DNA from 4 places in the Halomonas sp. 5021 genome. Region 4 is predicted to be linked to each of the others. Evidence: predicted binding sites of a transcription regulator. Region 4 holds the regulator's gene; each other region holds the start of a gene.
The links. The regulator sigma-54, encoded in region 4, starts transcription at its own class of promoters, with help from an activator protein. The targets are predictions, from matches to a motif close to TGGCACNNNNNTTGCTNT.
Positions count from the first base shown of each region.

Region 1: a site for sigma-54 is predicted at 2,094-2,111, ahead of R3F64_RS05510 (urease accessory protein UreD). Genes of this name have one in related genera too.
Region 2: a site for sigma-54 is predicted at 2,381-2,398, ahead of R3F64_RS15925 (sugar phosphorylase). Genes of this name have one in related genera too.
Region 3: a site for sigma-54 is predicted at 2,023-2,040, ahead of R3F64_RS06460 (NCS1 family nucleobase:cation symporter-1). Genes of this name have one in related genera too.

Region 1 covers NZ_JAXOVU010000002.1:389,223-392,860, reverse strand. The annotation lists gene ureC (urease subunit alpha) at 1-486, opposite strand, end outside; gene R3F64_RS05520 (urease subunit beta) at 483-803, opposite strand; gene R3F64_RS05515 (urease subunit gamma) at 842-1,144, opposite strand; gene R3F64_RS05510 (urease accessory protein UreD) at 1,168-2,052, opposite strand; gene R3F64_RS05505 (PepSY-associated TM helix domain-containing protein) at 2,560-3,638, shown strand, end outside.
Region 2 covers NZ_JAXOVU010000012.1:51,174-54,811, reverse strand. The annotation lists gene dsbG (thiol:disulfide interchange protein DsbG) at 1-412, opposite strand, end outside; gene R3F64_RS15925 (sugar phosphorylase) at 585-2,348, opposite strand; gene nrdR (transcriptional regulator NrdR) at 2,493-2,969, shown strand; gene ribD (bifunctional diaminohydroxyphosphoribosylaminopyrimidine deaminase/5-amino-6-(5-phosphoribosylamino)uracil reductase RibD) at 2,972-3,638, shown strand, end outside.
Region 3 covers NZ_JAXOVU010000002.1:604,679-608,316, forward strand. The annotation lists gene hydA (dihydropyrimidinase) at 1-659, opposite strand, end outside; gene R3F64_RS06455 (nitrilase-related carbon-nitrogen hydrolase) at 691-1,557, opposite strand; gene R3F64_RS06460 (NCS1 family nucleobase:cation symporter-1) at 2,099-3,619, shown strand.
Region 4 covers NZ_JAXOVU010000001.1:136,633-140,270, forward strand. The annotation lists gene R3F64_RS00615 (PTS sugar transporter subunit IIA) at 1-165, opposite strand, end outside; gene hpf (ribosome hibernation-promoting factor, HPF/YfiA family) at 170-478, opposite strand; gene R3F64_RS00625 (RNA polymerase factor sigma-54) at 565-1,986, opposite strand; gene lptB (LPS export ABC transporter ATP-binding protein) at 2,091-2,840, opposite strand; gene lptA (lipopolysaccharide transport periplasmic protein LptA) at 2,851-3,345, opposite strand; gene lptC (LPS export ABC transporter periplasmic protein LptC) at 3,349-3,638, opposite strand, start outside.

The sequences.
Region 1 (3,638 bases), on a different contig from region 4:
TGTGCCGCCGCCGAGCATGGTGGTAATGCCGCTCATCAGCGCTTCTTCCACCAGCTGCGGACAAATAAAATGAATATGGGCATCCAGCGCCCCGGCGGTGAGAATCTTGCCTTCCCCGGAGATGATTTCGGTGCCGGGGCCAATCACGATCTCGACATCCGGCTGGGTATCCGGGTTACCGGCTTTGCCAATCGCGGCAATACGGCCGCTTTGAATGCCCACGTCGGCTTTGACGATGCCCCACCAGTCCAAGATCAGCGCATTGGTGATGACCGTATCCATCACCGTGTCGTCGGCCCGCTGGCTTTGGCCCATGCCGTCGCGGATAACCTTGCCGCCGCCAAATTTCACTTCGTCGCCGTAGTGGGTAGCGTCCTTTTCGACTTCAATCCACAGTGCGGTGTCGCCCAGCCGCACACGGTCACCCACCGTGGGGCCGTACATATCGGCGTAGGCCTGCCGACTGATCTTGTTGTCCGGTTTCATTGCTTACCTCCATCAAGCGCACCCATCACATCGCCGCGGAAGCCATAAATTTCCCGCTTACCGACATACGGGATCAAGGTAACTTCGCGGGTCTGGCCGGGCTCGAAGCGAATTGCCGTGCCCGCCGCGACGTCCAGGCGATAACCACGTGACTTGTCACGGTCAAACACCAGCGCCGGGTTGGCCTCGGCAAAATGATAGTGCGACCCCACCTGAATCGGCCGGTCACCGGTATTGGCCACCTCGACGCTGATACGCTCGCGGCCCGCGCACAGCTCGATATCGCCGTCTTTTAACTGATACTGTCCTGGAATCATTGGGCCGGGAATCATGGCAGCCTCCTGAGTGCTGATAGCTAGTTGATCGGGGTGTGGACGGTCACGAGTTTGGTGCCGTCGGGGAAAGTGGCTTCCACCTGCACCTCGTCGACCATTTCGGCCACCCCTTCCATCACGTCGTCGCGATTTAATATCTCGCGGCCGTAACTCATCAGGTCGGCCACGCTGCGACCGTCACGGGCGCCTTCCATGATTTCAAAACTGATCAGCGCGACCGCTTCGGGGTAGTTGAGTTTCAGGCCGCGTGCGCGACGGCGCTCGGCAAGCTGGGCGGCTGAAAACAGTAATAGCTTGTCTTTGTCTCTCGGGGTTAATTCCATAGGGCGTCTCCGTTAGCGAGTTATTAGGTTAGCCAAATTCTCGGTGTGTGCGCTTCACGCTCGATCCAAAGGGGGCGCAGTAGATGCCAGGCCTGCTCGCACAGCGCCCAGGCTTCATTGCGGGCGTTGCCCAGATAGCGCAGCAACAATACGCCGTGGCGCACGGTAACGGCCCAGCGGGGGTTGTCAGGCAGCGCTTCGCGCAGGGCCTCGATAGCCCCCGCCACATCGGCTATGCCCACTGCCCAGAGCGTCGCCTGTACCGTCGCGCCCCCTTGCCCCCAGCGCCCGGTAAAGCGCGGGTGCAAAGGGTCGAGGGGCTGGCGCTCCAGCCACAGCGGCTTGCCGTCCAGGGTCAAACGAAAGTGCTGCTCAATGCGTCCCGACACATAGGGCAGCTCGCTCGCCGGGCGGCCCAGCGCCATCATTTCCCAGCCCAGGCAGCGGGCACTGCCGTTAAGGTCAATCTGCGTATACTGCTCGCCTCTGGAGCCGTCAAAGGCAATGGTTTCCTGGGGCAGCCATTCAAGGGTCGCGCCGTCGTCAACGCTTAGACAGGTGTGCTGGGTCCAGGCGACGCCTTGGCTGTCAGCTTTATAGAGCTTGTTGGCGGCGGGTGTCGTCAGCAGCGCGTGAGTGCCGTTTTCCACATGTGCCTGGATGGTCAACGCATCACCGCTCACCAACCCACCCGGCGGATGCAGCAGATAAACGTGACAGGCCTCACCCCGGCCTTCCGGATAAAAAGGCCGCTGTACCCGTAATGGCCCCGAGTGGCGCGACTGCACCATCCGGGTGACTCCTTGGCGATGGGCAAAGCGCAGCGCCAGCGATGCCGCCCAGTGGCGTTGTGCATCAAAGCGGTGTCCGGAGGTGTCATCCAATCTTGCAGGTTCACTCAGCAGCATGAGGCGTTTTCGCTTCCTTGTTGGCGCATGACTGACTTTCCAATGCAAAGAATGCGCCAAAATGGTGAAAACCGACTGACTAGCCCAGCGAGTGGCTACCATCGCAACGTGGTGGTCGAAATCCCGTCATAAAAATGCACTAAAAAGAAACACCGGATCCCTTCGCGCACGAATAAGGTGCAAGATGCGCCCTGCCTCTTGCTGCGACACGACCCAAGCCGCTTGCCTGCGATAACAATGTGACAAATGACCGCGTTTTCAGGGCTGTGTATGCAACCACTTTCCGCTACCATCTAACCTTTGCCCTACCCACAGCTTTTATACTGTGCTTTTCAGGTAACCCTCCGTGCAGCTACGTCGTTCAGCAAATACCGCCTGGTATCGCTCCTCACATAGCCCATTACTCAGTTACCGCCAACACGGTTCTCCTCACGATCGCCTTGTTCAGCGGCCGTTTTTCAAAACTATCCGCCAGGCACCCATGGTTCGGTGGCGAGGAGTTTGAGTATGTCGACAACCTCTCAGCAGACAGGCAAGCGTCATGCCTCTGACCTCTATCGCGCCGTTTGGCGTTGGCACTTCTATGCAGGCCTGTTGGTACTGCCGTTTATGATCACCCTGGCGATGACGGGTGGGCTGTACCTTTTCAAAGACGAGTTGGACGCGCTGATACACGCCGATATGAAGCGCGTGGCCGTTCAAGAGGCGACGCAACCGCCCTCTTCGCTGATCAGCGCGGCCCTGACGGCCCACCCCGGTAAAGCCGTCAAATTCACTGACCCCGCTACCCCGGAAAGCTCGGCGGAGATCACTGTCAAAACGGCGGGAGGCGAGCGTTTGGCGGTTTACGTCAATCCGTATACCACGAATGTGCTGGGAGCGCTGGATGACCGTGGCACGGTGATGTGGACCGTTCGTTACCTGCACAGTTTGAAATACTTTGGACCCACTGCACGCAAACTGATTGAAATCGCCGGCGGCTGGTCAATCTTGCTGGTGCTTACCGGCCTTTACCTATGGTGGCCACGCCGTAAAGGCGCAGGGGGTGTCGTCAGCGTGCGCGGCAAACCCAAAAGCCGGACGTTCTGGCGCGATACCCATGCTGTTACCGGCCTTTTTGTCGGTGCCTTTATTGTGTTTCTCGCCATCACTGGCATGCCGTGGTCGGGCGTCTGGGGTGCGCAGGTCAACCAGTGGGCCAACGGCAATAACTTTGGCTACCCGTCGGGCGTGCGCGTGGAAGTCCCCATGTCAGACACCCGTCTGAGTGACCAGAGCTCGACCACCTGGTCGCTAGAGCAGGCGCAACTGCCCGAGTCCTCCACATCGTCTATCTCCATGACACCAATGGGGATAGACCAGGCCGTTGCCACCTTCGATGAGCTGGGGCTGCATCGCGGCTACGCTGTGAACCTTCCCGACACCGATACCGGCGTGTATACCGGCTCCGCCTACCCCAATGACCTCAGTCAGCAGCGTGTGGTGCACCTTGACCAATACAGCGGCGAACGCCTGCTTGACATGAGCTATGCCGATTACGGCGCGCTGGGACGCTGGCTGGAGTTTGGCATCAACGTGCATATGGG
Region 2 (3,638 bases), on a different contig from region 4:
CTTCAACCCAGGGCCGTGCGGCTTCCCAGAAAGCCTGGCAGTAGGGGCAGTTGGGGTCGGTAAAGGTGTAAACCACCCGTGGCGCGTCACGCTGGCCATCCTGAATCCAGTAGCTGTCTTCGAGGAGTTGCCAGGTTTGTGCTTCAAGTGGTGCCCGTACGTGCTTGTCCAGCGCTGCTTCCTCGAGCTGGTTGTCGCCCTCCTGGTCGGTCAGCGAGCCGGTAATGGCGTGCTCGCCGTCGGGGGTGAGGTAGATGGTCACTTCCTGGCCCTGACGGCTGGCGCCAAAGCCACGCATGCCGCCAGGGGCGTCAAATTCGCCGTGAATCTCCAGTCCTTGATCCGCCAGTGCCTGTACAGGGGCGGGGAGAGAGTCCGCTTGGGCTGTCGGCATCATGAGCATGCCGAGCATCGCGCTGCCGAATAGGGGCGAACGGCGTGATGTTGGCCGGGGTTGGAATAAGCGGTGCAGGGTGAACACATCGCGCATAGCGTTCCTCAATCGTTGCAGAATCGAGGGGATAGCCTAACGCGCAGGGCCTGAATCGGCATCATTTTCCGCTAATAAATCGATGCCGGGAATATCAAGGGCCATGAACCAGCCAGCGCACGGCATAGGGAGGCAAAGGGTCGGTGGCTTGACCAGAGGATCGGGCGTTGAGGTCTTGCCATGGGACTGACGATAACGCGTGCTGGACGTCATCACCGAGCTGATCAAATGATAGGGGCACCTCGGTGACATTGTATAGCGCCAACAGGCGGCGACCGTTGGCCAGCGGACCACGTTCGATGGCCAGCAACGATGGATCCGAAGTCAGTACGCGCTGTGCGGCATTGGGGTGGAAACAGGGCTCCCGGCGTCGGCAGTCCAGCAATCGACTCAGCGCATTGAAAACGTCATGGGTGGGTGTGGCGGTGCTGTCGAGGAGTAAATCGAGTTCGCGGCGCTGCCAGCGGCGGCGATTGATAGAGCGTAAGCGACCGCTGCGCTCAACGCCTTCCACGTCGTTGAGGGTGCCGGTCAGGGTATGGATATACAGGGCCGGAATGCCTTGAAGACTGAGCATGATCGCCTGGCTGCACAAGAAACGTGCAATTTGCCACGGATCGGGGCCTTTGCGCGTGCCTTGCATGGCTTCAAACCAGGTGATGTTGATTTCATAGGGGGTGTCGCTGCCGTCGGGGTTGCTGCGCATGCTGACAAAGCCGCCAAATCGGTGCATCAGTTCGAGCAGCGCATCGCGTTCGTGATCGGGTAACAGGCCTTCCAGTGGGCGTACGCCAATGCCATCGTGGCTGGCGGTAAAATTGAGATAGGTGCAGTGGTCGGGTAGAGGCGGCAGGCTGGCCAGCCAGCCTTGCAGGGTATGCGTTTCGCCCCGTGTCAGGGTGTGCAACAGCAGCGGCGGCAAGGTGAATTGGTAGATCATGTGGGCTTCGTCGGGCGGGCCGTCGGCGAGGCGGTCAAGACCGAAGTAACTGATGTTTTCGTGATGCGGCACGTTGGTTTCGGTGATCAGCAGCGTGCCGGGGGCAACGTGGTCCACAATGGCGCGTAGCAATCGCACGACGGTGTGGGTTTCCGGCAAGTGAATGCAGTTGGTTCCCAGCCGCTTCCATAGAAAGGCGACGGCGTCCAGGCGCACGATACGGGTGCCCTGCTCGAGGTAAAACAGCAGGATGCCGACAAATTCCAGCAGCACATCGGGGTTTTCGAAGTTCAGGTCGAGCTGGTCTTCGGAAAACGTCGCCCATAGGTAACGTGTTCCCCGGCGGGTGGATATCGGCACCAACAGCGGGCTGCTACGTGGCCGAACCACTGCCGACACATCGGTGTCGGGGTCGACTTCGATAAAATAATCGCGCCCCGGTAGGCTACCGCTAAGATAGTCGACAAACCATAACGACTCCCGGGACACATGGTTGAGCACCAGGTCCGCCATCAGGTCGTAGTGGCGGGCAAGGGTCTGAATATGCTGCCAGTCGCCCAGGTCGGGGTTTACTTCCCGGTAGTGGATTACTGAAAAGCCGTCGTCGCTGCTCCACGGGAAAAACGGCAGTACGTGGACGCTGCTGATACGTTCACCGAGACGCGCTTGCAAAAAGTCGTCGAGCACTGCCAGCGGGGGCGCTGGGTCATCAACGATAGAGTCACCATAGGTGATCAGCCACTGGTCTTTCTCGCTCCACAATGGTGCACGCTGACCCTGCTGCTCGATGGAAAGTTGCGGCTCCGACGCTGGGCAAAAATGCGCCAGGCGTTGATTCAGGCGGCGCTGAACCTCCGTGGCGCGGGGCCCGTAAAGGTGATCCAGATAAACGTGCACAGTGTCGTCGAAGGCGGTCATAAGGGTGTCCCAGTAAACAGGCTTCCACAAACGGTGCAGCTTGTGTGCCAAAACGTTACAATAGGCGGTTAATAGCGCATTAACAGGTCGTATTTTGCTTTCTCGTGCAGCGCTTTCGCACGGGCCGACAACAGGTTGAACGCCATGCATTGCCCTTTTTGTGGTGCTAACGATACTCGCGTGACCGATTCGCGGCTGGTAGCCGACGGTGACCAGGTGCGTCGCCGTCGCCAATGTGCAAGTTGCCAGGAGCGTTTTACCACTTATGAAACCGCCGAGCTGGTCATGCCCCGTGTGGTCAAGTCTGACGGTTCGCGCGAAAGCTTCAACGAAACCAAGCTGCGTGCCGGTATGCTGAGGGCGCTCGAAAAGCGGCCGGTCAGCGCAGAGGCCATTGAGGCGTCCGTCGAGCGGATACGCCAGACGCTTCGCGCGCGGGGAGACCGGGAAATTGACGCCCGCGATATTGGTGAGTCGGTCATGCAGGCCTTGAACACCCTCGATCAGGTGGCCTACATTCGCTTTGCATCCGTGTATCGCAAGTTTCAGGATCTGGACGAATTCCGGGCTGAAATTGATCGCTTGTCCCAGGAACCTGCTGACGGCAGGCCCTCAACGTGAGCGTGGCCTTGTTCAGTACCGATGACCATCGTTACATGGCCCGCGCGCTGGCGCTAGCGGCATACGGTCTGTACACCACCGACCCCAACCCTCGTGTGGGCTGCCTACTTGTCCGCGATGGTAAGGTTGTGGGCGAGGGCTATCACCGCTACGCGGGTGAGCCGCATGCGGAGGTCAATGCATTGGTTGCGGCGGGCGAGAACGCTCGTGGCGCGACCGCCTATGTCACGTTAGAGCCGTGTTCACATATTGGCCGCACTGGCCCCTGCGCCGTGGCGTTGCAAGACGCTCGGGTGGCGCGCGTAGTGGTGGCCATGGTAGACCCCAATCCTCAGGTCAGTGGCCGGGGCATTCGCCTTTTGGAAGATGCGGGGATCGAGGTGTCAGTCGGGTTGCTGGAGGCAGACGCCCGCGCGCTCAATCCTGGCTTTATCGCCCGTATGGCGAGCAAACGTCCCTTTGTGCGCATGAAGATGGCGATGAGCCTCGATGGTCGCACCGCCATGGGGTCGGGTGAATCCCAGTGGATTACTGGTCCTGAGGCGCGCGCGCAGGTTCAACGATTACGTGCCCGTTCAAGTGCGATATTGAGTGGTGTGGAGACCGTCATCATGGATGATTCACGCCTGACGGTTCGTGCCGAGCAACTCGGCTTGGATGATGCCGCTG
Region 3 (3,638 bases), on a different contig from region 4:
GCCTCGCCTTCCACCTGGGGCGGGCGCGAAAGCGGGTGGGCTTCCGGTCCGGTGATGCCCTGGGCGAGCAGTTTCTGCTGCATGTGATAGACCAGCTCGCCGTTTTCGGCATGCACCGTCGGCACCGCGCCCAGTTCCAGGCAGCGCGAGAAGCTTTCCACCAGAATGTCATCGGTGGCCATAATGGCACCCTTGTAGGCCATGAAGTGCTTGAAGCTGTTGACCCCGTGCTTCTGCACCAGGGTGCCCATTTCCTCGCGCACGCTATCGTCCCACCAGGTAATCGCCACGTGGAAGGCAAAGTCGGTGGCGGCTTTTTCGGCCCAGCCCTGCCAGGTTTCGAAAGCCTCCAGCAGCGATTGCCCTGGCTGAGGAATCACGAAATCGATGATGGACGTGGTGCCGCCCGCCAGCGCGGCCGCGGTGCCGGTGTAGAAGTCTTCGCTGGCCACGGTGCCCATGAACGGCAGCTGCATGTGGGTATGAGGATCGATACCGCCGGGCATCACCAGCTGGTCGCTGGCATCGACGATCTCGCAATCAGCGGGAACGTCTAGATGGGTGCCGATGGCGTGGATTTTACCGTCGACGCAGAGCACGTCGGCGCGGTAGGTATCGGTATTGGTGACGATGGTGCCGCCCTTGATCAATAGGCTCATTGTTCGCTCCTTGGCTTATCAGGTGGCCTGGCTACTCGCCGTCGGTCAGACGGGTGTAGGTTTCCGGGCGGCGGTCGCGGAAGAACTGCCAGTTGTTGCGTACCTCGCGCACCATGTCCAAATCGATCTCGTGGACCAGCAGTTCATCCTCGGTTTCGCTGGCCTGGGCCTCGATCTTGCCGCGCGGGTTAACGATATAGCTGGAGCCGTAGAAATTGCCGATATTCCACGGTGCCTCGGTACCCACGCGGTTGATGGCGGCGATAAAGCAGCCGTTGGCGGCGGCCGAGGCGGGCTGCTCCAGCTCCCACAGGTATTGGGAGAGCCCGGCGACGGTGGCGGAAGGGTTGAAAATCACCTCGGCGCCGTTGAGTGCCAGCGCCCGCCAGCCCTCGGGGAAGTGGCGGTCATAGCAGATATACACGCCGATTTTGCCAAAGGCGGTATCGAACACCGGCCAGTTGGATTGGCCCGGCTTGAAGAAAAACTTCTCCCAAAAGCCCGCGATCTGGGGGATATGCGTTTTGTGGTACTTGCCCAGGTAGCTGCCGTCGGCATCGAACACCGCGGCGGTGTTGTAGTACACGCCGGTCTCGGTTTCCTCAAAGACGGGGACGATGATGACCATGCGGTGCTTGGCGGCGAGTTTCTGCATCATCTGGCAGGTGGGGCCCTCCGGCACCTGCTCGGCGGCGGCATACCACTTGCCGTCCTGGCTGGGGCAAAAGTAGGGCTGATTGAACACTTCCTGGAAGCAGAGCACCTGCACGCCCTGTTCTGCCGCTTTCTCGATCATCGGCAGGTGGGCTTCGTTCATGGCGTCGCGGATGGCCGCGGGTTCCAGGTCGGTGCTGGTTTTCAGGCCCATTTGAATCAGGCCGATTTTCATCTTCTGCATCAGACAATCCCTCTTATTTGCGTTAGGCCAAAATATTGATGTTATTTGATGTTCTGTTTTAAGCGGGTGGTTTTAAAAACTGACCATTGAGACAGCTTTTAAGAAAGTATCGTCAGGTTGTGCGTTTTAGCAAGTCAGTTGGTGGTTTTTTTAAGATGGAGTTTAACTCATTGAGTTAAATTGATTTTTTTATTTTAGAATTGAGGAAGCCCTAATCTGGTGAAGGTGCGCACTGTTTTGGATTTTTAAATTAATTATTTTGAATCAGTGGTTTGTATTTTTATTATGGAAATAAATTCAGTTTTTCATGTTTAAAATTGGTGCAAATATTTTTTTTGATCTAGCCTTTTTGAGTCCGCCGGGTATTCGGTGACTCAGAAGTCGGAAAGATGACGAAAACAATAAAATTCTTGTCCTTTAAGACAGTTTTTTGATCAATAGGTTAAGTGCCTAGGGCGGCTTAGTCGGCACGCTTATTGCTTGAAATAACCTCAGACCGTGAGGGTTTTCTGGGAAGCAGGATGACACTGAGGAGAGACCAATGACGAAAACAACCTCTCAAATGGTAGATCGAGAAGGGCTGATTGAATTGGATGTGGGGGACGATGTTCGCGATAGCTCGCGCTTCAACAAGGACATCGCGCCTACCCAGGCGAGTGAACGAACCTGGACTAAGTGGAATATCGCCGCGCTTTGGGTGGGGATGGCGATTTGTGTACCCACCTACACACTTGGGGGTGTGTTGACCGCCTACTTTGGCTTGAGTGTGGGGGAGGCGTTGTTCGCGATATTACTGGCCAACGTGATTGTATTGATTCCACTCACGCTCAACGCTTTTCCGGGTACTAAATTCGGGATTCCTTTTCCCGTTGTGCTGCGCTCTTCGTTCGGGATTTTTGGATCCAACGTGCCGTGTCTGGTGCGCGCCCTGGTCGGGTGTGGGTGGTTTGGTATTCAAACCATGTTCGGCGGGCTGGCCATTCACTTGCTGCTCTCGGAACTGATACCCGCGTGGGCGGCACTGGGCGGCGTTGGTGAAGTCATCGGCTTTTTCGTGTTTGGCGCCATGAATCTTTATGTGGTCATTCGCGGTGCGGAGTCGATCAAGTGGCTGGAAACCCTGGCCGCACCGTTGCTATTGGCGGTGGGTATTGGCTTGATGGTGTGGGCGTGGCCGCACACCTCGATGACCGAGCTGCTGGCGCAGCCGCCATCGCGTCCTGAAGGGGCGTCGGTGTATGGCTACTTCTTTGCCGGGTTAACTGCCATGGTGGGCTTCTGGGCCACGCTGTCGCTTAATATTCCTGACTTCAGTCGCTTTGCCAAAAGCCAGAAAGACCAGATTGCCGGGCAGGTGATCGGCCTGCCGCTGACGATGTTTTTCTTTGCCTCGCTGGGCGTGGTGATGACCGCTGCCTCTGAGTCGCTGGTAGGGCAAACGATTGCCGATCCGGTCAATCTGATTGGCATGATCGATAGCCCGTTTTGGGTCGTATTGGCGATGTTGTTGATTATCGTCGCAACCCTCTCGACGAATACGGCGGCGAACATTGTTTCACCCACCAACGATTTCCAGAATATTGCGCCCAAATTGATCAACCAGACTCGAGGCGTTCTTCTAACTGGCGCGGTGGGTGTGCTGCTGATGGGGTACGACCTGCTACAAAAAGCGGGCATCATTCCCCCGGGAGTATCGCTTGAACAGATGTACTCCAACTGGCTGCTGGGGTATTCCAGCCTGCTGGGCCCGATCGCCGGTATCATGGCCGTGGATTACTTCCTGATTAAAAAGCAGCGTCTGGATGTGCCCAGCCTGTATATGGACAGCCATGCGTATCCGGCTGTCAATATTGCCGGTTTTATCGCCTTTGGCGTGCCCGTGGCGCTGACACTGATTTCGCTGACCACCGGCACGATGTACTGGTTCTATGACTACGGCTGGTTTACCGGCTCGGCGCTTGGCGCGATCGTTTACTATGTCGCCAGTCAGGTGCTTTCCTCCGCACCGTCGGTGGGGCCGTCGCCGGTGGCGGACAAGGAGCCTGCCGAGCAACTCCCCTAGTCGCGCGACACGCACTTTA
Region 4 (3,638 bases):
GCCGAGGCGTTCACGACCAATCAAACGGCTGAACACTTCCTGGCTGTCGAGGCTGGGAATGTTTTGTGCGATAAAGGTGCTGAAAAACTCCAGCACCCGTTTTTTGCTGCCCCCGGGCACATCGTAGAGAACGCGTTCCGGGGGGAGGATTGTGGCCAACGTCATTGAATTAACGCACACCTGCGCCCTGGGCGCGGGCTTGTGCTTTTTCCTTATGCTTAACGAGCTGTCGATCAATCTTGTCCGCCAGGGCGTCGATGGCGGCGTACATGTCATTATCGAGGGCCTCAGCATGCAAGTCAGCCCCAGCAGCGTGGAGTGTGCAGGCGGCCTGTTGGCGCTCTTTTTCGACCGAGAGCGTTACCTGCACGGTGGTGATGTTGTCGTAATGGCGCTCAACGCGTTCCAGCTTTTCGTTGACATAGTCACGCAAGGCGTCAGTCAGATCTACATGATGACCGGTGATATTGACTTGCATTGACGTACTCCTTATCCGTCGGACTGTCCTTCGATTGTAACCCTTTTTGGCGTTAAGCAAAGCCCTTGTGTTGAGTTTCCGTTTGCTTAACGTAAGCGACGCCGTTCGCTGGACGAAGGGATGCCCATGCCTTCGCGGTATTTGGCAACCGTGCGACGTGCCACGTGGATGCCGGCTTCCTCCAGCAGGGTGACCAGACGGCTATCTGACAAAGGTTTGCCGGGGGGTTCTTCCTGAATCAGTTTTTTGAGACGAGCGCGAATGGCCGTGCTGGAGTGGCTGTCGCCGTCCTGGCCACTGATCTGGCTGGAAAAGAAGTATTTAAGCTCGAAAATGCCCCGCGGTGTATGGATGAACTTCTGGGTGGTGACGCGAGAGATGGTCGACTCATGCATCTCTACCGCATCGGCAATATCGGCCAGTATAAGCGGTTTCATGGCCTCTTCGCCGTGTTCGAGAAAGCCGATCTGGCGAGTGATGATTTCGCGGCCGACGCGTAACAGGGTGTCGTTGCGGCTGGAGAGGCTTTTGATCAGCCAGCGGGCTTCCTGCAAGTGATCCTTGAGGAACTGGTTATCATGACTCTTGTCGGCGCGCTTGATCAGGCTAGCGTAGTCGGGTTGAATCCTGAGCTTGGGTAAGGCCTCTGGGTTGAGTTCGAGGTGCCAGCCTTCGTTATCGTGGCGAACCACCAGGTCGGGAATCACGTAGCTATCGTCAGTGGCGCTGTAAACGCTGCCGGGGCGCGGGTCCAGGCTTCTGATCAGTTGGATGACGTCATCGAGTTGCGCATCGTCCAGGCCGAGTCTTCGCTTGAGGAGGCGCTGATCATTTTTACCCAGCGCTTCAAGGAACTGGCGAACCAGACGCCGCGCAGGAATCAGCAGCGGTGTATCACCGGGTAGTGCGGCGAGCTGAAGCATCAGGCATTCGCGAAGATCGCGGGCGAAGATGCCGGTGGGCTCGAACTGTTGCAGTCGCAGTAGAATGGTCTCAACCTCGCGCTGGCTGAGGCCTTCCACGCCCTGGTCTCGCAGTCCTTCGCGGATATCGGCAAGGGGCTGGGTGAGATAACCGTTAGCATCCAGTGCGTCAATCAGGCTCTCGGCCACCAACTGTTCACGTTGGCTCAAATCGGTCATGGCGAGTTGCCAGAGGAGGTGGCCATGCAGCGTTTGCCCGGTGGCCTGGCGCTCGAAGTCAGGTCCCTCGCTACTTGTGCTGCCACTGCCCATCGTATCCTGATAGGTATCTGACCAGTCGCTATCGACGGATAGCTCCTTGGGAATGCTATCTGCCCACTCGCTTGCTTCCGGCTCGCTGTCAGCTTGCTCGCTTTCGCTGAACTCATCTTCCTGCTCGAGCATGGGGTTGGCGTCAAGCGCTTGCTGGATTTCCTGGCGTAAATCGAGCGTTGATAGCTGTAGCAGGGCAATTGCCTGCTGCAGCTGGGGTGTCATGGTGAGCTGAGTGCCGATCCGCAGTTGAAGAGAAGCTTTCATGACCATCTGAGAACCACTCGTTTATCGGAAAGCATCCACCCTAGTGCGAGTTGTGTTTGGGTGCAAGTGCAATAAGTATGCCATCGGCAATAAATATGCCATTGCTGGCTTTAGAGACGGAAATCAGCACCTAGGTAAACGTCACGCACCTCCTGGTTGTCAAGAATAGCGGCCGGCGAACCGCTGGCGATAATATGCCCGTCGCCGACGATATACGCCACATCGCAAATATCCAGCGTTTCACGCACGTTATGATCGGTAATCAATACGCCAATACCTCGCTCCTTCAAGGCGCGGATGATCGACTTGATATCGCCCACGGAGATGGGGTCTACACCTGCGAAAGGCTCATCAAGCAGGATGAACGCAGGCTCTGTCGCGAGGGACCGGGCGATCTCGACGCGGCGCCGTTCGCCTCCGGAAAGGCTCATGCCCATATTGTCGCGGATGTGGGTAATGTGGAACTCTTCCAGGAGTGTTTCCAGGCGTGCTTCGCGTCCGGCTCGATCCAGGTCGTGACGGGTTTGTAAAATGGCCATGATGTTGTCGGCGACGGAGAGTTTGCGAAAGATCGACGCCTCCTGGGGCAAATAGCCAATGCCTGCCTTGGCGCGCTCGTGCATGGGTGCTCGGGAAAGGTCCAGGCTATCAATCCCGACGCTGCCTGCATCTGCCTTGACCAGGCCGACAATCATGTAGAATGAAGTGGTTTTACCGGCGCCGTTGGGGCCGAGCAAACCGACGATGCTGCCTTGTGAGATATCCAGGTTGATGTCTTTTACGACGCGTCGGCGCTTGTAGCTTTTCGCCAAATGGCGGGCGTATAGCGTTCGTGTTGCGCTGTTGTCGGCAGCTGCCATCAGGCTCTCCTTATCCCTCGGGTTGCAGCGTCATGCGGATGCGCTGCGACTCTTGATTGTCGACGTCGGAGCGCGCCTTGACGAACTCGCGGTCGATAAAGTATTCCAGCCGCCCCCCGGTGAAGCGGTCGCCTTGCTGGATGATTTCCGCCTGGTCAATCAACTCGACGCGTCGCTCGGCGACATGGTAGATCACCCTTCGACCCCAGCCTTCCATCGGGCCATCCTGGTCTTCGGGCTGCCGCCGCAAATAGGCCCGTTCGCCCAGCGCCGTGGCCCGCGAGAGCTCGCCTTCCTCATTTCGCTGGATTTCCACTTCGTCGCCTCTTATCAGCATGTTGCCTTGGCGAACTTCGACGTCGCCGGTGTAGACCGCTGTACCGGCGCGCTGATCCAGGTCGAGCTGGTCGGCGACGACTTCAACCGGTTGCTGGTGATTATCTGCGGTTGCGTAAAAAGGCACTAGGCAGGCAGCAGCCATCGCCGTGTAGATAAACGCTTTCATGTTTCATTCCTGTCCGGGTTGCGTCTCCGGAGGGTGGTGGCCTTGAACGTTACCTTCGAGGCGCACCTCCTCCTCGTTGAGCCATGCATCCATTCGCTGTGCTGTCATGCGCTGGGGCGGTTGCTGGAGCAGCACATGAGTATTACTCCACGCATGGGCGGTTTTCCCCTCATAGTGCAGAACGTCCGTGTCGAGCTGCCAGCCTTCATCAGGGGCGATCAATCTTGCATTGCCCGAAAGCGTCAGCTCCTGGGAACGGGTATTCAGCGTACCTATCTCTGACGTGGCGTTCC